One region of the Nonomuraea mangrovi genome, then DNA from elsewhere that is predicted to be linked to it. Evidence: riboswitches for the same ligand, from Rfam matches in the RefSeq annotation. Region 1 holds a riboswitch; each other region holds the start of a gene.

Region 1 (4,790 bases):
CCGGGCCTAGGTCACAAATTGGGCGACATTTTGAGCTGCTAGGCGACGCTTCTGTACTATTTCGCCCCAGGCGTGATCACTGGGAGGCGTGTCGCTGTGAGGTTTGGCCGGGTACCGGTGGCTGCGGGTCTCGTGATCGGGGCTCTTCTCCTGCCTCTGGACGGCGCGGTCGCCGATCCCAAACCGACGATCGCGCAGGCGAAGGCCAAGCTCGAGAAGCTCAACGACAAGGCCGACAAGGTCGTCGACAAGTACAACACCGCCACCGAGAAGTACAAGAAGGCCAAGAAGACCTTCACCGGCCTCAACAACCGGTACAAGAGCAAGGTGGCCAAGGTGGCCGGCCTGCGGGCCGAGGTCGTCGGCATGGCGGTCAACGCCTACCAGGGCGCCGACATGACCTCGTGGACCACGATGCTGAGCGACGCCGACCCCACGGCGACCCTCGGCAGCATGGCGCTCATGGACCAGATGACGAACGAGCGGGCGCAGGTGCTCGCCGTCTTCGACCAGGAGAACCGCCAGCTCAAGGCCGACAAGGAGCAGGCCAAGGGCGCGCTCACCGAGGCGGACAAGCTGCGCGACGAGGTCAAGTCGGAGAAGGACAAGGTCCTCGAGCTGATCAAGGAGCAGGAGAAGCTGCTGCGAAAGCTCGGCGCCTACAAGGTCGGCAACCCGAACAGCACCGGCATCAAGTACACCGGTTCGGCCTCCGGCAACGCGGCCTCCGTGCTCAGCTTCGCCTTCGCCCAGGTCGGCAAGCCCTACCAGTACGGCGGGACCGGGCCCGGCGGCTGGGACTGCTCGGGCCTGACCCAGGCCTCGTGGCGGGCGGGCGGCGTGTCGCTGCCGCGGACGACGTGGGAGCAGTGGGCGTGGGGCGCCAAGCGCAGGGTCTCGCTCGACGCCCTGCAGCCCGGCGACCTGATCTTCAGCGAGGGCCTCGGGCACGTGAGCATCTACGCGGGCGACGGCAAGATCGTGCACGCCCCCCAGACGGGTGACGTGGTGAAGGTCGTCCCCCTGTCCGCCTACGGCAGGCGGCTCGTCGGCGCCATCCGCCCGTAGGCCTCGCCCATCTCGCGCAACACCTCCAGATAGGCGCTCACCGCGGGCGGGCGTCCACGCGCAGGCAGGAAGACGGCGCTGATCCGCCTGGCGGGCAGCCGCGGCGAGGGCTCCACCAGCCTAATGTCGGCGCGTACGGCCCTGCCCGCGATCGACGGGTAGAGCATCACCCCGACCCCCGCCGCCACCAGGCCCTGGCGGCCGTTCCAGTCGTCGCACAGGTGGCTGATCCTCGGCGCGCGGCCCATCGCGGCCGCCAGCTCCGCGATGGGGCCCAGGCAGTCGGGGTGGGTGCCGTCGATCCACGGCTCGTCGGCCAGGTCGGCCAGCCGTACGCGCTCGGCCGCCGCCAGCGGGTGCTCGGCGGGCAGGGCGACCAGCAGCTCGTCCTCGAACAGGTCGAGCACCTCGAGCCCGGGTTCGGGAGCGGCGTCCCATGAGGTGCGCAGGTCGACGTCGATCGCGCCTTCCATCAAGCCCTCCCCGCCGACGGTGAGGGAGAGTTCGACGGCGGGGCGGGCAGCGGCGAAACGGCGGAAGCTCTCGGGGACGAACCTGGTGGCCGCGCTGGGGAAGGCCGCGACCCTGACCGTGCCGGCCTCGGCCGTGGTGAAGGCCCGCAACCTGGTCTCGAACAGGCTCATCCCGTTGAGCACGGCCTCGGCCTGCTCGATGGCCGCCAGGCCCGCCTCGGTGGGCTGGACGCCTCTCGGACGGCGGTGGAAGAGCGTGACGCCGGTGCGGCGTTCGAGGGTGGCGATCTGTCTCGAGACGGCCGGCTGGGTCATCGACAGGGCCTCGGCCGCTCCCGAGAAGGAGCCGCGCCGTCCGACCTCCAGCAGCACGCGAAGCGACCACGTATCAAGCATGCCGAGAGCTTATGGGTAGGGCGTAAGCCCTCGCTTCCGGCTCATGTTACTGGTGTGACATATGTGACAAATGGGACCTGACAAGTCGTCATTGGTACAAGTGTGACAAGGGTCACTTTCGCCCGACGAAGGGCTCTGTGGAGCAGCGGATCCGGTCCTGACAAGTGCCGGTCGGTGATCTTGACATCTTTACTTCGGCTTTGCCTGCCGTTGGGCATCCAGGTACCTTCTCGCATCGCGGCGACCAAGCCATGGCGCCGGCAACGTCCACCGGCCCGCGAAGTGGCCGGTGTGCGCGCAAAAGATCCGCTGGTCGCCGCGCCGAGGCCGCTGAGAGGCGTGCGCGGTCGACCTGCCGAATCCGTGCGGCATGGAGCACGGAGCCGGGGACCCACGTACCTGGGGTGAATCCGGCCTTCGGGCCGGAAGGGCGACTTCCACGCCCGAACCCGTCAGCTAACCCGGTAGGCATTCGTGGAAGTCCCGAGGAGACGTTCTGTCTACCCCCTTGAAGAAAACCCGTCTGTCCTGCCTTGCCCTGAGTGGCGTCGTGGCGGCGATGGGAGGAGTCGTCCTCCACGCACCCACGGCACAGGCGACCGTGACCGCTGAGGCGGTGAGCACCCTGAAGACGGTGAGCACCGCGCAGACGGCCGCGGCGTCGACGTCCAAGGCGAAGCAGCAGACCAAGGCCGCTCGGCAGAAGGTGAAGGCCGCCAAGGCCGTCGCCATGGCGAAGAAGCAGGTCGGCGACCCGTATCGCTTCGGCGGCACGGGACCGGGTGCCTTCGACTGCTCAGGACTGGTCCAGTACGCCTGGGCCAAGGCCGGCATCAAGATCCCGCGCGTGACGTACAGCCAGTACTCGCGCATCAGGAAGAAGGTCACATGGAGCAACCTCAAGCCAGGTGACCTGATGTTCTTCCGCGGGAAAGGCCACGTGGGCATGTTCGTCGGCCACGGCCGGATGATCCACTCGCCGAGCACAGGCAAGACCGTGCGGATCGAGAAGCTCAGCGGCTGGCGCAAGGCCTCCTTCGCCGGCGCGGTCCGCCCCGGCGCCTAGCCGGACGTCCAGAACCCCGTCCACCCCCCTCGGACGGGGTTCTGGCCTGTCCGGGCTAGCATCGCAGCCGTGGTGACCCGCAGAACGCTGCTGGCGGCCGCGCTGGCCTGCCCCGCGATCTGCACGGTGGCGGGGTCGGCGGGGCGTCGGCTGCCGCCCGAGGCCAGAGGGCTGTGGGCGGCCGGCGTCACCGTGGCGTACGGCACGCGCTCGCTCGTCGTGGGCCACGACGCCGAGGCCGCGCTCCTCCGCGACCTCGCCTCCAGAGCCGACGCGGCCGCGCTCACCGTCTCCGCCGTCCTGCGGCGCGCCGTACGGCCGTTGGTGCTGGTGCCCAGGACCTCCGCGGAGGCCGCCGCGCTCGCGGGCACGGGAGCCGTGGAAGGACTGGCCGCGCTGGCCTCGCAGGGACGGGTGATCGTCCTGCCCGGCGCGTTCGCGCGGCTGACGCCCGTCGGCCGCGACGTCGTCCTCGCCCACGAGCTCACCCACGTGGCCGCCGGCACCGAAGGACGGCCCGTGTGGCTGCGGGAGGGCTTCGCCGACTACGTCGGCTACCTGCGCTCGGGCCTCCCCACGCGGGTGGCGGCGGCGGAGCTGGCGGCCGAGGCGCGCGCGGGACTGCTCCCTTCCGCGCTGCCCGCCGACGCCGACTTCGCGCCGGGCTCGCCGCGGCTCGCGCAGGTCTACCAGGAGGCGTGGCTGGCCTGCCGGCTGGTCGCCACCGTGTACGGCGAGCATGCGCTCGTCGACCTCTACCATCGGGCTGCCGGACAGGATCTCGACCACGCGCTGGAGCCGCTGGGCCTGTCGGTCCGCGCGCTCGTCACGCGTTGGCGGGAGTATGTCCGGGACGAGCTGACCGGCGCGAAGGGAAACGGATGAGGCGGCTGGACCGGCAGGCGGGCATCGCGCTGGTGGTGCTCGGGGCGGCGATCCTCGCGGTCGTGGCGTTCACCACGCCGTGGGACCTCCTGCGGGGGGCGCCCTCCGTACCGCCCGATCCCGCGCGGGACTTCACCGCCGCCGAGATCGCCCGAGCCCGAGCCTTCGACGCGGCCACCAGCGTGCCGGCCTACCTGTCACTCGGGCTGACCGTCGTGTTCGCGGGACTGCTCGTGGCCACGCCACTCGGCGCGCGCCTGCTCGGCAGGCTCAGAGGGCCGTGGTGGCTGCGCGTCGTCCTCGGTGTCGTCGTGCTGACCGCCGTCGTCGAGCTGCTGCGCTGGCCGCTCGGCATGTGGTTCGAGACCGAGCTGCGCGCCTTCGGGCTCTCCACCCAGAACTGGGGGAGCTGGACGGGTGACAGGTTGAAGTCCATCGGCGTGCGCGTCGTGCTGCTGTCCGTCATGGTGCTGGCGATCGTCGGCCTGGCCAGGCGCTTCAAGCGGTGGTGGGTGCCCGCGGCCGCCGGTGCGTTCGTGCTGACGGTGGGGGCCTCCTTCATCTACCCCGTCGTCTTCGAGCCGCTCTTCAACGACTTCACCCCGATGCCCGCGGGACAGCCGCGCACCCGGCTGCTCGGCCTGGCCGAGCGGGCCGACGTGCCCGTCGAGGATGTGCTCGTCGCCGACGCCTCCCGCAGGACCACCGCGCTCAACGCCTACGTGTCCGGGTTCGGCGCGACGCGCAGGATCGTCGTCTACGACACGCTGCTTGCCGCGCCGGAGAAGGAGGTGGAGCTGATCATCGCGCACGAGCTGGGACACGCCAAGTACAACGACGTGCTCCACGGCACGCTGGTGGGCGGGCTCGGCGCGGCCTTCGGGGCGGTGCTGCTGTTCTGT
Region 2 (4,790 bases), on a different contig from region 1:
GTCACCGTGACGCGCAGGCCTCCGACGGCCTGTCACACCGTTTCGCGTCCGGGCCTTTCGCGGGGCCCGCAGGAGGGATGAACATCGGGTACGAGCAGTACCCGATGTCCTACCTCAGCGAGCGTTGGGGCGCTTGCCGTGGTTGGCCGCCTTCTTCTTGCGGGCCTTGGTCTTGCGTGCGCGCTTGGCCATGATTTACCTCCTCACGTGATGATCCCAACCTCTCGCGAACGCGTCTCTCGCGACAAGGGCTTTGCCGGATCCCACTCCCCATGTTTCAACATAGATGTGTCATAATTTGGTGGAATCTGTTGGAAGGAGGGGTACGTGCTCGCACCACAGCGACAGCAGGCGATCCTGGAGCGCGTCCGCCGCAGCGGCGGAGTCCGGGTGGCCGACCTCGTGCGCGAGCTCGGCGTCTCCGACATGACCATACGCAGGGATCTGGAGGCGCTCGCCGAGCGAGGCCTGCTGGAGAAGGTCCACGGCGGCGCCACGATCAACGGCCCAGGCTCCACCGAGGAGCCCGGCTTCGCCGCCAAGTCGATGCGCCAGCAGCCGGAGAAGGACGCGATCGCCCGCAGGGCCGCCACGCTCGTCCGTCCCGGCACGGCCGTCGCCCTGTCGGCGGGCACGACCACATGGACGCTGGCCCACCACCTGGTCGATGTGCCGGACCTGACCGTCATCACCAACTCCATCCCCGTGGCCGACGTCTTCCACCGCAGCCCGCGCGCCGACCGCACGGTCGTGCTGACCGGCGGCGTCCGCACGCCCTCCGACGCCCTCGTCGGGCCCGTCGCCGTCGCGGCGATCAGGCGGTTGCACGTGGACACGCTCTTCCTCGGCGTGCACGGCATGAGCACGAGAGCGGGGTTCACCACCCCGAACCTGCTGGAGTCGGAGACCGACAGGGAGCTGGTGGCCTCCGCCCACCGCCTGGTGGTCCCCGCAGACCACACCAAGTGGGGCACGGTCGGCATCAGCACGATCGCGGAACTGTCGGAGGCCGACGTCGTCATCAGCGACGCGAACCTGCCGGAGGAGGCCCGCGCGGAGCTGGCCGAGCGGGCGGGAGAACTGATCATCGCGGAGGAAACGAAGTGAAGCGCACCATCGCGCACATGGCCGACGGCCGGGAGCTGATCTACTTCGATCGGCGCGACGACGCCGACAGGAGCGCGATCGACGAGCGCGAGCTGCCGCCCAGGCCGGTCGCCTCCGAGCTGCGCTACGACCCGCTCACCGAGGAGTGGGTGGCGATGGCGGGCCACCGGCAGACCCGTACCTTCCTGCCTCCGGCCAACGAGTGCCCGCTGTGCCCGACCAGGCCCGGGATGCCGACCGAGATCCCCGCGCCGGACTACGACGTGGTCGTCTTCGAGAACAGGTTCCCCAGCTTCTCCACCAACCTGGGCTCCTACACCGATCCAGGCGGCCTGAGCGAGGTGCGCCCTGGCGTCGGGCGCTGCGAGGTGGTCTGCTTCACCTCCGACCACGACTCCTCCTTCTCCGCCCTCTCCGACGAGCAGGTGGAGCTGGTCATGGAGGCATGGGCCGACCGCACGGCCGAGCTGTCGGCGATCCCCGGTGTGGAGCAGGTGTTCTGCTTCGAGAACAGGGGCGCCGAGATCGGCATCACGCTGGCCCACCCCCACGGCCAGATCTACGCCTACCCGTACGTGACCCCGCGCACCCGCCGGCACCTGGCGGCCGCGGCGGGCCGGCCGAACCTGTTCGCCGACGTGCTCGCCGCGGAGCGCGCGGGCGAGCGTGTGGTCGCCGGCAACGAGCTGTGGACCGCGTTCGTGCCGGCCGCCGCCCGCTACCCGTTCGAGGTCCACCTCTACCCGCACCGCCAGGTGCCCGACCTGGCCGCCCTCACCCAGGAGGAGCGCGCCGCCTTCGGTCCCGTCTACACCCGTGTGCTGAGAGCGCTCGACGGCCTGTTCGGCGTGGTCATGCCGTACGTCGCCGCCTGGCATCAGGCCCCCGTGCGGCGGGGTCGTGACCTGGCCTATCTCCACATGGAGCTGTTCAGCATCCGCAGAGCCCCGGAGAAGCTGAAGTACCTCGCGGGCTCGGAGTCGGCGATGGGGGCGTTCGTCAACGACGTGCTGCCGGAGGAGGCCGCGCGGCTTCTGCGCGCTCAGGTAGATCACTGATTTGGTGTCCGATTTAGGTCGCATTACCGCTGGTTTACTACTAACATCCCTTTTCGTCGGCTTTCACAGCCGTTACATGCCTAATCCCGGGCGCGTCGCCCGGGAGCCGGGGACCCACCAAGAACCTGGGGTGAATCCACGTCTGTGGTAGGGCCGCATCTCCCGCCCGAACCCGTCAGCTAACCCGGCCGGCAGACGGAGAGGATCGTTCGTGGCGTCCCCCACGTCTCGTTTCGCATGCGGTGCTCTTGCCGCGCTGTCCCTCATCATCGGTTCCGCGACGGCGGCCTCGGCTGCCCCCAAGCCGTCCGAGCCCACGTTGCGCGCCGAGTTGAAGGAGCTCAATACCAAGGTCGACAAGCTCATCGAGCGCTACAACGCCAAGCGGGTCTCGCTCGCCGAGGCCCGGAAGGCCGCCAAGACGGCGAAGAAGCGGCTGGCGACGGCCGAGCAGACGCTGGCCAAGGCCGAAGCCGAGGCCTCCAAGATCACCGAGATGCGCTACCAGGCCAGCACCCCCGACCTGCCGATGCTGCTCTACACCCCCGACCTCAACACCGCCGCGCTGCTCGAGCAGATGAGCGCCGAGCAGGATGCCGTGGTCAAGAGCGTCGCCGCGGCCCGCGACACCAAGAAGCAGGCCGCCACCGACGCGATCGCGCTCGCCGACCGGATCAAGACGGAGGCCGACCAGGTCGCCGACGACCGGAAGGAGGCCGAGGGCATGATCAAGAACATCGAGAAGAAGCTGCAGGGCCTCGTGCCGACGGGGCCGGGGCGCAAGAGCGACGGAAGCTGGGCGCCCGAGCTGCCCACGGGCTCGGAGAACATCACGCCGCGGACCAGGCTCATGCGCGACACGATCAAGAAGTCGTTCGCGCTGCCGTTCGAGGTGGGCTGCTACCGGTCGGGCGGCAGCGGAGAGCATCCGCTCGGGCGCGCCTGCGACTTCATGATGAGCTCGGGCGGCGCCACTCCGACGGCCGCCAACAGGACGCTCGGCGACCAGGTCGCCGCGTGGGCGATGAAGAACCAGAGCCGCCTGGGCATCAAGTACGTGATCTGGCGGCAGCGCATCAACAGCGGCAGCGGCTGGCGGGCGATGTCCGACCGAGGCAGCATCACCGCCAACCACTACGACCACGTGCACATCTCGATGAACTGATCCTTGCAGGGGGTCGGCGGCGAGCGTACGTTTGACTCGATGACCAGATTCATCCTTCCGGTCACGAGAGGCGCTCATGAAGACCGTCAACCTGATGGACCCCGGCCTGCTGACCGATCCCTACAGGGGTTTCGCCCAGCTCAGGGAGGAGGCGCCCGTCCTCCGCGCCTCCTTCCCCGGGCAGGACACCCCGATCTGGCTGGTCACCCGGTACGACGACGTCAAGTCCGTGCTGAGCGACCACCGCTTCGTCAACGACCCCGGCAACGTGCCCGGCGCCGAGGTCACCGACATGCGGGAGAAGCTGACACAGGCCAGAGGCGTCCCGCCCGAATACGCCCGCTACCTCACCGACGGGATCCTCGATCTCGACGGCGACGACCACCTCAGGCTGCGCAGGCTGGTCTCGCGCGCCTTCACCGCCAGGCGGGTGACGGAACTGCGGCCCAGGGTGGAGGAGATCAGCGCCGAGCTCCTCGACGCGCTGCCGACCGACCGCGTGGTCGACCTCGTCGAGGAGTACGCCTACCCGCTTCCCATCACCGTCATCTGCGAGCTCGTCGGCATCCCTGAGGCCGACCGCGCCCAGTGGAGGGTCTGGGGCGCTCGCATGACGACGATGGAGCCCGGCGCCCTCGCCGAGCCGCTCGTCGGCGTCGTCGAGTACATCCGCGACCTCATCCCCCGTCGCCGCGCCGAGCCCGCCGACGACCTGCTCACCGGGCTGATCAGAGCCCACGACGAGGACGGCGACCGCTTCACCGACACCGAGCTGATCACCATGGTGCTCACGCTCGTCCTCGCGGGCCACGAGACCACCGCCCACCTGATCGGGAACGGCGCCGCCGCCCTGCTCACCCATCCCGACCAGCTCGCCAGACTCCGCGCGGAGCCGTCGCTGGTGCCGCGCGCCGTCCATGAGCTCATGCGCTGGTGCGGACCCGTCCACGGCACGCGCATGCGCTACGCCGCCGAGGACGTCGAGGTCGGCGGCACGGTGGTCAGGCGAGGCGAGCCCGTGATGGCGCTGATCGTCAGCGCGAACGGCGATCCGCGCAGGTTCGGCGACCCCGACAGGCTCGACATCGCCCGGGAGCCCGACAGCAGGCGCGAGGTCCACGTGGGCTTCGGACACGGCCTGCACTACTGCCTGGGAGCGGCCCTGGCCCGCCAGGAGGGCGAGGTGGCCTTCAGCGGGCTGCTGTCGCGCTTTCCACGCCTGCGTCTCGCCGTGGCTCCCGAGAAGCTGGAACGGCAGCCGCTCCCCATGTCGTGGCGCCTGGCGAGCCTCCCCGTGCTGCTGGACGGCTGACCGCGTTCCGCTTTCCGAGGAAGATCGCTACGACGGCCGGCGATCGAGCCGGTGGTGGAGCCGCGCGAGCATCCCATCCCCCACGCCGGCCGTCAGGGCGCGCCGTACTTGACGGCGGGTCCATAATCACACGTTATGACTGATACTC
Region 3 (4,790 bases), on a different contig from region 1:
ACAGCTCCTGCGCGTAGTGGAAGACCGAGGTCGCGGGGTCGAGGACGAGCGGCCCGTACGGCATGAGCCGCGCGTCGTGCCAGCCCCTGCCCTCGGTGTAGTCGATCGAGATCATGTGATCGGTGAAGGTCTGCCCGAACCCCGGGCTCGCCAGTACCTGCTCACGCTCCGCCGCAGTGCGAGCGTGGTCGGAGAGCTGCACATCGAAGCTGAGCTTCTGAGCGGTGGTCATGACGGAAATCCTTCTCTTTTCGCGAGATTTGCCCTGAGTCCATTTTGCGATGAACCGGGTAACGGGAACTTACAGCAAACGCCTGGCGATCTCGCGAGCCGCCAGGCGCTCAATGTGGTATCCAGGCGGCTACGCGCTCGCCGGATCCAGGACAGTATGGACCCGGCCGAAGGGCGCCAGGCCGCCTGTGGTGCTGAGTGGCAGGCGGTCAGGCGCCGCCGGCTACTCGTGCGGTGATGTCGTCACCGATCTCGTGCGTCGTACGGCCGGCCCATCCCGCCAGGCGTTCCACGATGTCGTCGGCGACGGCCTGCTCGACGCGGGCCGCCTCCTCGGTCAGGCCGAGGTGGTCGAGCATCATGGCGACGGACAGGATGGTGGCGGTCGGGTCGGCCTTGCCCTGGCCCGCGATGTCGGGCGCGCTGCCGTGGACCGGCTCGAACATGCTGGGCGCGGTCCTGTCGGGGTTGATGTTGCCGCTGGCGGCCAGGCCGATGCCGCCGGCGATGGCGGCGCCGATGTCGGTGATGATGTCGCCGAACAGGTTGTCGGTGACGATCACGTCGAAGCGCTCCGGCTGGTTGACGAAGAACATCGAGGCGGCGTCGACGTGCTGGTACTCGGTGGTGACGTCGGGGAAGTCCGCGGCGACCCGGTTGAGGGTGCGCATCCAGAGGTCGCCCGCGTAGGCGAGCACGTTGGTCTTGTGGACCAGCGTGAGCTTCTTGCGGGGACGCTCGGCGGCCTTGGCGAAGGCGTAGCGGATCACACGCTCGACGCCGAAGGCGGTGTTGAGGGAGTCCTGGGTGGCGACCTCGTGCGGGGTGCCGCGACGCAGGACGCCGCCGGCGCCGGCGTAGAGGCTCTCCGTGCCCTCGCGGACGACGATCATGTCGATGTCCTCGGGGCGGGTGTCGGCCAGCGGGGTCTCCACGCCGGGGAAGAGCTTCACCGGGCGCAGGTTGACGTAGTGGTCGAGCTCGAAGCGGAGTCGGAGCAGCAGGTCGCGCTCGAGGATCCCTGGCGGGACGCTCGGGTCGCCGATCGCGCCGAGCAGGATGGCGTCGTAGCCGCGCAGTTCCTGCAGGGTTTCGTCGGTGAGGGTCTCACCGGTGGCGTTGTAACGGGTGGCACCCAGATCGTAGTGAGTGGTGTCGATCTTGGCGCCGACCGCCTCCAGGACCTTGAGCCCTTCGGCGACGACCTCGGTGCCGATCCCGTCACCGGGAATGACGGCCAGACGAATGTTGCGCGACTCCATGGCCGGTACCTTACCGGGTCGTCTCGGCTGTCGAACACCGCATCTCATTTTCCGGACACGGCGTTTTGTCGGGTTTGCGGTCTTTTGACCCTTTCGTTAGAGTCCCTGCCAGCCTAATCCGCTGCGACGTTCGCACGGAGCCGGGGACCCATTCCCCCTTGGGGCGAATCGGCACCCCCATGCCGTAGGGCGGCTTCCACGCCCGAGCCCGTCAGCTAACCCGGTCGGCCCCGTGGAAGGACATTCCCCTGTCTCGCATCGTCACGGCCGCCGTCCTCGGTGGCCTCCTCGCCGCAGGATCAGCCGCCGCCGCCTCCCCCGCGTCGGCCACCCCCATCCAGGTCGAGACCCTGAAGAGCCAGTCGGTCCAACCTGACGACACCAAGCCCGTACAGGGCGACCCCGCTCGCACGATGACCATCACCGGAGCGGACATCAAGAAGGCCCAGCTCAAGCAGATACCCAAGCCCGCATGGCAGATCGCACTGAAGTTCGCGATGTCCAAACGGGGCACCCCGTACGTCTGGGGCGGCACCAGCCCGAGCGGCTACGACTGCTCGGGACTGATGCTGAGGGCCTACGAGAAGGCGGGGATCGAGCTTCCCCGCGTGGCACGCGACCAGTACCAGGCATTCGACAAGAAGATCAAGTGGGAGAACCTGAAGCCCGGCGACCTGGTCTTCTTCAGCAACCTCGGGCACGTCGGGATGATCTCCAAGGACGGCTACATGGTGCACGCGCCGCGCAGCGGCGACGTGGTGAAGGAGGAGAAGCTCAGCCCGTGGCGCCGCCAGGCGTTCGTCGGCGCGGTACGGCCTGACCCGAAGGGCGTGGCGCAGTCCCGGCGACTGGTCGAGGTGAAGACCGAGGCGGCCCCCATGTCGCTGCGGGCCACCTTCTAGGCCCGGGCCGCCGAACTCGCGGGAGGTTCCAGCACTCCGGCCCCACGACTGGCACGGAGACACGAGGACTCCCTGGCGCTGTCGCATGACGGAGAACACCGTCAGCGGCCGCGAAAGACGTGAAGATCCGAAGGCTCCCGGAGACACCCCGTTCCGCGGAGCCTTCCGGAGGTTCAGGCGCGCGCATGAGCCCGGGAATCACAGGAGACGGTCGTCTCCTGTGATTCCCGGGCTCATGCGGTTCGAAGGCGAGTGGGTTCACCCCGGTGGAGCAGGGGGAACTCCACCGGGTGGCCCCGTTCAGCGGGGGGAGGGGGAGCCGCCGTTGTCCCTGCGGTCCAGCGCGGTCTGGACGGCCTCCGCCGCCTCCTCATCGTGATCTTCGGCGCGGTTCCATGGATACATGTCGTACACGTGACTCATCTCTTTTCGCGGACGCGAGTGGATCGGACGTCGGATCCCGGTCGCGAATCCGACCGGGCCTGGTCTCGTGCGGTCCGGATCACGGACCGGACGGAGGGGGCTTAAGGCCGACACGACGCCGCTCACCGCGACGGGTGGCCGACCTGCCCTAACAGGCCCCGTCGCGGCTGGTAAGAATGACGAGTACCCAGCGCATCCATTCCAAAGTACCTGGCACGGCCCCGGCTGTCTCGTAGGACGTCCGAATATCTCACTATTTGAGACGCCGTTGCGGTGGCGCGCGAGCGCTCCCGAGGAGCGTCCCCTGGACGGAGGGCGGCCGGTGGCCACGGAGGCGCGTGGCACGGCGTGCCGTACGGCGCAGGGAACCGGGAGATGACGGCAAGAAGAACGCCCTCCCGCGCCACAGGGCGGGAGGGCGTCGTGACGCGAGCGGCCGTCAGTCGGTGAGGTCCACCGAGCGCCCGCTGTCGGCGCCGATCTCGCCCACGATCTGGTCCACCACGTCGGCGGGGATCGCCGAGTCGACGGTCAGCGCGATCAGCGCCTTGCCGCCCTTGACGTCCCGCGCCACCTGCATGGAGGCGATGTTGATGCCCTTCTCGCCCAGCAGGTGACCCACGACGCCGACGATGCCCGGCCGGTCGGTGTAGGTGAAGAAGGCCAGATGGTCGGTCGGCTCGATCTCCATCTCGTAGCCGTTGACCTCGACGATCTTGGTGACCTGGCGCGGCCCCGAGAGCGTGCCCGACACCGAGACGGTCCGGCCGTCGGCCAGCACGCCGCGGACGCCGACGACGTTGCGCCAGTCGGGGCTCTCCGAGCTGGTGACCAGCTCGACGGTCAGCCCGCGCTCCTTGGCCAGCAGCGGCGCGTTCACGTAGGTCACCGCGTCCTCGATGACGTCGGTGAAGACGCCCTTGAGCGCGGCCAGCTCCAGCACCCGCACGTCCTGCGAGGCGATCTCGCCGCGCACCTCGATGTCGAGCTTGGTGGCGGTCTCACCGGCGAGCGCGGTGAACACGCGGCCCAGCTTCTCGGCGAGCGGCAGGCCGGGCTTGACTTCCTCGGCGACCACGCCGCCCTGGACGTTGACCGCGTCGGGAACGAACTCGCCGGCGAGGGCGAGCTTGACGCTGCGCGCGACCTGCGTGCCCGCCTTCTCCTGCGCCTCGTGCGTGGAGGCGCCGAGGTGCGGGGTGGCGACGACCTGGTCCAGCTCGAACAGCGGGCTGTCGGTGCAGGGCTCCTTGGCGAACACGTCGAGGCCCGCGCCCGCCACGCGGCCCTCCTTGATCGCGGAGTACAGCGCGGCCTCGTCGACGATGCCGCCGCGGGCCACGTTGATGATCCGCACCGACGGCTTGACCTCGTGCAGTTCCTTGTCGCCGATGAGGCCGATGGTCTCCTTCGACTTCGGCAGGTGCACGGTCAGGAAGTCGGCCGTCCTGATGACCTCGTCGAGGCCGGCCAGCCTGACGCCCATGGCCGCGGCGCGGGCCGGAGGCAGGTAGGGGTCGTAGGCGATCAGCTCGACACCGAACGGCTGCAGCCGCTGCGCGACGAGCTGGCCGATCTTGCCGAGACCGAGGATGCCGACGATCTTCTCGTCGAGCTCGACGCCGGTGTACTTGGACCGCTTCCACTCACCGTTCTTGAGCGCGGCGTGAGCCTGCGCGGTGTTGCGCGCGCTGGCCAGGATGAGCGCGATCGTCTGTTCTGCGGCACTGGTGATGTTGGAGGTGGGCGCGTTCACGACCATGACCCCGGCCTTCGTCGCCGCCTCGACGTCGACGTTGTCGAGGCCGACACCGGCCCGGGCGACGACGCGCAGCTTGGGCGCCGCGGCGATGGCCTCGGCGTCCACCTGGGTGGCGGAGCGGACGATGAGCGCGTCCACGTCGGCGAGCGCGGGTAGGAACTGCGAGCGGTCGGCGCCGTCGGTGTGACGGACTTCGAAGTCTGCGCCGAG
Region 4 (4,790 bases), on a different contig from region 1:
CCGATGACGCGTTCGAGCCGTCGCCGCTCCGTCGTCGCCATGAGCGCGTGCGGGAACCCGTCGGTGCCGTAGGTCGCGTGGCAGATGGCGGCCAGCTGGGTACGTGGCGCGGCGGACCACGCCACGGTGAGGGCGTGCACCCTGTGCAGGTGGGCGAGCAGCGTTCCACCTGGGTGGTCGAGCCGGTCGGCGCCCAGCGAGCGTTGCAGCGCGAAGGCACGACGGGCGGTCGTCCCGGTGGCGAGCCACGTCGACGCGCGGTCCGCGACGATGCGGGCGAGCTCATCGGGAGCATCACGAGCTACCAGGTGACCTGCGGCAGGCACCTGAGAGACCGTGACCGCAGGGTTGGCGGCGCGGAAGCGCTCCACCTCAGCGTCGATGAGCGGTGAGCGCGGCCCGCCACGAACGAGCAGGATCGGCAGCTCGATCTTCGCGGCTGTCGCCAGAAGCTCGGGACCGCGTTCGAGGATGTCCTCGACGAGCTCGGCGTGGATGTGGCGGAGGCCACGGGCATCGAGCCAGGCGCGAACCCGATCGGGATCGGGATCGGGTACGACGTCGACGAGCACCAACCCGGCGACATGTCGTGCCGCGCGTGGGTCGGCGAGGGCCGCGATGGCGGCCAGCCCGCCGAGGGAGGCGCCGACCACGACGACCGGTGCCGGCTCTCGGCAGATCATCGCGGTCACGTCCTGCTCGATGGCCCGCAGCGTCGTTGCCCGTCCCGAGCTGTCGCCGTGACCGCGCAGGTCGAAGGCCACGGTCCGGAGCCCGGACAGGGCGAGCGCCGCCGCGACCGGCGTCCACACACCGCGACGTTCGGCTCCGGCGTGGAGCAGGATGACGGTCGGACCGATGCCGGTGGCCGTGCCTCGCAGCGTCACGTCTCCTCGGGCGAGGGTGACTTCGGTCATCGCTGGTCGGAGCCCGGCTCGTCCCGGCGCCTGCCGCCAGGGACGGCACCGAATCGTCGAGCGAGGCCCTCACGGGAGGCCGGAACCTCGTTCCCTCGCGACGTCGTGAGGTCGACCACAGGCATGTCCGCACCCCTTACCTTGAGCTGTCAAGGTACGATACGACCCGCTGCCTTGGCCGGTCAAGGTAAGGTTGGAGTCGTGGGGACACGCCGTACACGAAGACCGCCTGAAGAGGCTCGCCGGCTGATCCTCGACGCCGCGGCAGCGCTGCTCGCCGACGGAGGCGTCGCGGCGGTCCAGGTGCGTGCCGTCGCCGCCCGGGTCGGCATGACCGACGCCGGCGTGACACACCACTTCCAGAGCCGCGACAACCTGCTGCGCGAACTGCTTCGACACGGTGGACGCCAACTGAGAGCCGCTGTGCAGGACGTTCTCTCGTCGTGGCTGGAGCAGGGCGCCGACCTCCTGGAGCTCGTCGAGTCACTCGCAGGTCTGTACCGGCAGGGCTACGGCGAGCTGGCGGTCGCGCTGCATGCTGCGGGCTGGCGAGAGCATGGCGACGGGATGCTGAACCCGGTTGTCGACGCACTCCACAGGCTTCGGCCGTCCGCGGCTTCGACCGAGGACACGCGGCTCGCGGTCGCGGCCCTCCACCAAGCGATGGCGATGGAGCCTCTCTACGGGAGTGCCTTCCGCCGCAGCGCCGGCCTCACCGGCGTCGCGGCGAGCGACCCGACCGCGCAGCTGCGCTGGTGGACGCGCCAACTCCACCTCGCGCTCGACCTCGAACCGTCCCCGCTCCGACATGACCGGGGACGCTGAGTCAACGGACGCGGCTGGGGCGCGGATCGAGCCGGTTCCGCCTGCTGGCGGTCGGTGTCGCACCTTGCCGGCTCGGTGCTGCGATCACCGCGCGTACAAGCTCATCGTGAAGGCCGACTGGGACAACATCTGGAACGACGGCTGGGGGTCGATCGCCGACGCGTAGCGGATCGGGCGGGAGCGAGTGTGGAGTATTTGCCCCTTTTGTGCAGTTTGGCTATTTTTAGTGCATTGTGCAGCGAGCCGTCGACTCGTCCGTTGCCATTGCATTGCCCGGACCGCGCGTCTCCTGAGGCTCATCCGCAGGACGACACTCGGCCGCCGAATCCGTATCCACGGAACCGGGGACCCACTTCCCTTGGGGTGAATCGAACGCCGGCTCAGCCGCGTCCGTAGGGCACTTCCCAGCCCGAACCCGTCAGCTAACCCGGTAGGCGGCATGGAAGCTAGGAGCACAACCCCTTCATGCCCACGTACCTCAAGAACCGGCTGGGCCGCGCGCTGCTCGGCGTCGCCATCACCGCAGGCGCCGTGACCGCCGTCGCCCCTGTCGCACAGGCCGCCCCACCGGCCGGTTCGGTCGTTTCACCGGCTCCCCGTGCCCACGTTCCCGCCCCCTCCGCTGACGCCCCCGCGGTGCTCGGCCGTGCCGCCCATGTGATCGACGCCAAGACCGGCAAGGTCTACTTCAGCAAGAAGGCCGATCTTCGGGTCCCGGTGGCCAGCATTACCAAGGTGATGACCGCCTACACCGTGTTGAAGCAGGCCAAGCCGACCGACGTGGTCGAGGTCACCGCCAAGGACGTGCGTTACGCGTCGAGGGGCGGCGCCTCGGTGGCGTACCTGCGCGCCGGTGACCGGCTCACCGTGGAGGACCTGCTGTACGCCCTGATGCTGCCCTCCGGCGCGGACGCCGCCCACGCGCTCGCCCGCACGTACGGGCCTGGTGTCGACGCGTTCACGGCGAAGATGAACGCCAACGCCCGCGAGCTCGCCATGAAGGACACACTGTACGTCAACGTCGACGGGATGCCCGCCAAGGGCGGCGGCTACTCCACCGCACGCGACCAGGTGCGGCTCGCCCAGGCGGCGCTGAACAACCAGTTGATCAAGAAGGTCGGCTCCACCCGGCACCGCTCGATCCCTGAGACGGCGGAGCACCGCGCCTACTCCTGGCGGAACACGAATCGCCTCCTCCGCACGCCGGGCACCATCGGCCTGAAGACCGGATTCACGCGCGCCGCGGGCTACACCCTCGCCTTCGCCGCCGACCGGGACGGCCGTCAGCTGGTCGGCGTGCTTCTGGGAGAGAGCAGCTCCAGCCGCCGCTTCGAGACCGCTCAGGCGCTCCTCGACTGGGCGGCGACCAGCAGGCAACCCTGACAACTCGACAGCAGCTTAACCGGCGGCCTGCAGCTGGAATTGCAGGTCGGAGGCGCCTGGCGACTCCAGGACCGAGACCGCGATCAGGCCGGCGGCTGCGGCAAGGCTCTCGAATCCTGAGCGGGTGTACCAGTGCAGTACCCAGGGGCGGTCCACGACGGTGCTCTCGCCGTCGCGGCACCGCTCGTAGCGCAACACCGTCGTCTGCGTCCGCGCGGAATCGCTACGCTCCTCGGACACCACCGAGACCCGCAACTCTGCACCGTCGTCCGCTGTAGCGGTGCGCACCCGGCCGATCCGTTCGGCAGGTGTGGGCGATGGGACGAACAGCGGCACCAGGGCGGTGCCGCCCACGGCGAGATGGTCGCGGATGCGGTGAAGGGCGGCCAGAGCGATGGAGTCGTCGGGGAGCAGGTTGAAAGTCGGCCCGGCAAGAAAGATCGCACGGTAGCGGCGTGGCAGATCGAGCGCCTCCATGCGCTGGTGGTAGACGACGACATCGACGCCTTGCTTCCGCGCCCGGTGACGGCACCGCTGCAGCATGTCCGCCGAGGAGTCGACACCCTCGACGTCGAGGCCGCGCCGACGCAGGTCGAGCAATGGATCGCCGTCCCCGCACCCCAGCTCCAGAGCCGGGGAACCAGCCTCTTGGACGAACGCCGCGTAGGGCTCTGGATCTTGGGCCACGGACTTCAGCGGCCCGTATAACTCGGCGACGATGCCTGTATAGAAATCAGCAGGATGCACGCCCGCACCTTACGCGTCAGCCGAATGCCCGGCGACATCATTTCCGGCGTCTCGCCACCCGCTCACCACGACGACGTCTCAGTGTTCGTGGTCGCGCGGGTTTGCGTTCGAGCGCGCTCGAAACCATAGCGTTCTCGCCATGACGACACAGACCTGGATCATCACCGGCGCGTCCCGCGGTTTCGGGCGCGCACTGGCGGAGTCGGCGCTCGCGGCGGGCGACAACGTGGTGGCGGCGGTGCGCCGGCCCGAGAGCGTGGCCGACCTGGAGGCCGCGTACCCGGACACCTTCCTGATCGCGAAGTTCGACGCCCGCGACGTCGCCGCGGCCGCGGACCTCGTGCAGGGCACGCTCGACCGCTTCGGGCAGGTGGACGTGCTGGTCAACAACGCGGGCCGGGCCGTGGTGGGAGCGGTTGAGGAGGTCAGTGACTCGCGGTTGCGCGAGCTGATGGAGCTGCACCTGTTCGGCCCCGCAGCCCTCGTCCGAGCGGCGCTGCCGGCGATGCGGGGCAGGGGCACGGGGACGATCGTGCAGATGAGCAGCCAGGGCGGGCGCATGTCGTTCCCCGGCGTGTCGGCGTACTCCGCGTCGAAGTTCGCCCTCGAAGGCTGGTCCGAGGCCCTGGCAGGGGAGGTGGCGCCGTTCGGGATCCGCGTGATGATCGTCGAGCCCAGCCGGTTCAGGACCGACTTCAACGCGGCCGACGTGCTCGAGTTCGCCGAGGCGTCCGAGACCTACCGCGACCTGCTCGCCGCCGTCCGCGCGGACATGGCGGGGACCGACGGCCTGCAGGAAGGCGACCCGGCGCGGGCGGCCGAGATCATCGTGTCCCTCGCGCACAGTGACGAGGTGCCGCTGCGGCTGCCGCTCGGGCGCGAGGCGGTCGAGCGTATCTCGGGTGTCTACCGGCGTGG

The links. A riboswitch is a leader RNA that binds a small molecule or an ion and turns the genes downstream of it on or off. The one in region 1 is predicted to bind cyclic di-AMP.
Region 2: another riboswitch for cyclic di-AMP. It lies ahead of ACFSKW_RS14025 (coiled-coil domain-containing protein); the one in region 1 lies ahead of ACFSKW_RS41415 (C40 family peptidase).
Region 3: another riboswitch for cyclic di-AMP. It lies ahead of ACFSKW_RS31475 (C40 family peptidase); the one in region 1 lies ahead of ACFSKW_RS41415 (C40 family peptidase).
Region 4: another riboswitch for cyclic di-AMP. It lies ahead of ACFSKW_RS05625 (D-alanyl-D-alanine carboxypeptidase family protein); the one in region 1 lies ahead of ACFSKW_RS41415 (C40 family peptidase).

Annotation. Positions count from the first base shown of each region.
Region 1 covers NZ_JBHUFV010000061.1:524,965-529,754, reverse strand. The annotation lists gene ACFSKW_RS41430 (NYN domain-containing protein) at 1-10, shown strand, start outside; gene ACFSKW_RS41425 (C40 family peptidase) at 118-1,068, shown strand; gene ACFSKW_RS41420 (LysR family transcriptional regulator) at 1,032-1,937, opposite strand; cyclic di-AMP (ydaO/yuaA leader) riboswitch at 2,281-2,423, shown strand; gene ACFSKW_RS41415 (C40 family peptidase) at 2,554-3,003, shown strand; gene ACFSKW_RS41410 (hypothetical protein) at 3,073-3,888, shown strand; gene ACFSKW_RS41405 (M48 family metallopeptidase) at 3,885-4,790, shown strand, end outside.
Region 2 covers NZ_JBHUFV010000021.1:113,412-118,201, reverse strand. The annotation lists gene ACFSKW_RS14040 (50S ribosomal protein bL37) at 115-192, opposite strand; gene ACFSKW_RS14035 (DeoR/GlpR family DNA-binding transcription regulator) at 328-1,107, shown strand; gene galT (galactose-1-phosphate uridylyltransferase) at 1,104-2,165, shown strand; cyclic di-AMP (ydaO/yuaA leader) riboswitch at 2,233-2,373, shown strand; gene ACFSKW_RS14025 (coiled-coil domain-containing protein) at 2,377-3,330, shown strand; gene ACFSKW_RS14020 (cytochrome P450 family protein) at 3,407-4,642, shown strand; gene ACFSKW_RS14015 (DinB family protein) at 4,778-4,790, shown strand, end outside.
Region 3 covers NZ_JBHUFV010000047.1:283,208-287,997, forward strand. The annotation lists gene ACFSKW_RS31465 (branched-chain amino acid aminotransferase) at 1-232, opposite strand, end outside; gene ACFSKW_RS31470 (3-isopropylmalate dehydrogenase) at 441-1,493, opposite strand; cyclic di-AMP (ydaO/yuaA leader) riboswitch at 1,594-1,738, shown strand; gene ACFSKW_RS31475 (C40 family peptidase) at 1,907-2,395, shown strand; gene ACFSKW_RS31480 (hypothetical protein) at 2,696-2,818, opposite strand; gene serA (phosphoglycerate dehydrogenase) at 3,258-4,790, opposite strand, start outside.
Region 4 covers NZ_JBHUFV010000007.1:29,535-34,324, reverse strand. The annotation lists gene ACFSKW_RS05635 (alpha/beta fold hydrolase) at 1-917, opposite strand, end outside; gene ACFSKW_RS05630 (TetR family transcriptional regulator) at 1,119-1,742, shown strand; cyclic di-AMP (ydaO/yuaA leader) riboswitch at 2,052-2,194, shown strand; gene ACFSKW_RS05625 (D-alanyl-D-alanine carboxypeptidase family protein) at 2,208-3,125, shown strand; gene ACFSKW_RS05620 (class I SAM-dependent methyltransferase) at 3,141-3,872, opposite strand; gene ACFSKW_RS05615 (SDR family NAD(P)-dependent oxidoreductase) at 4,012-4,790, shown strand, end outside.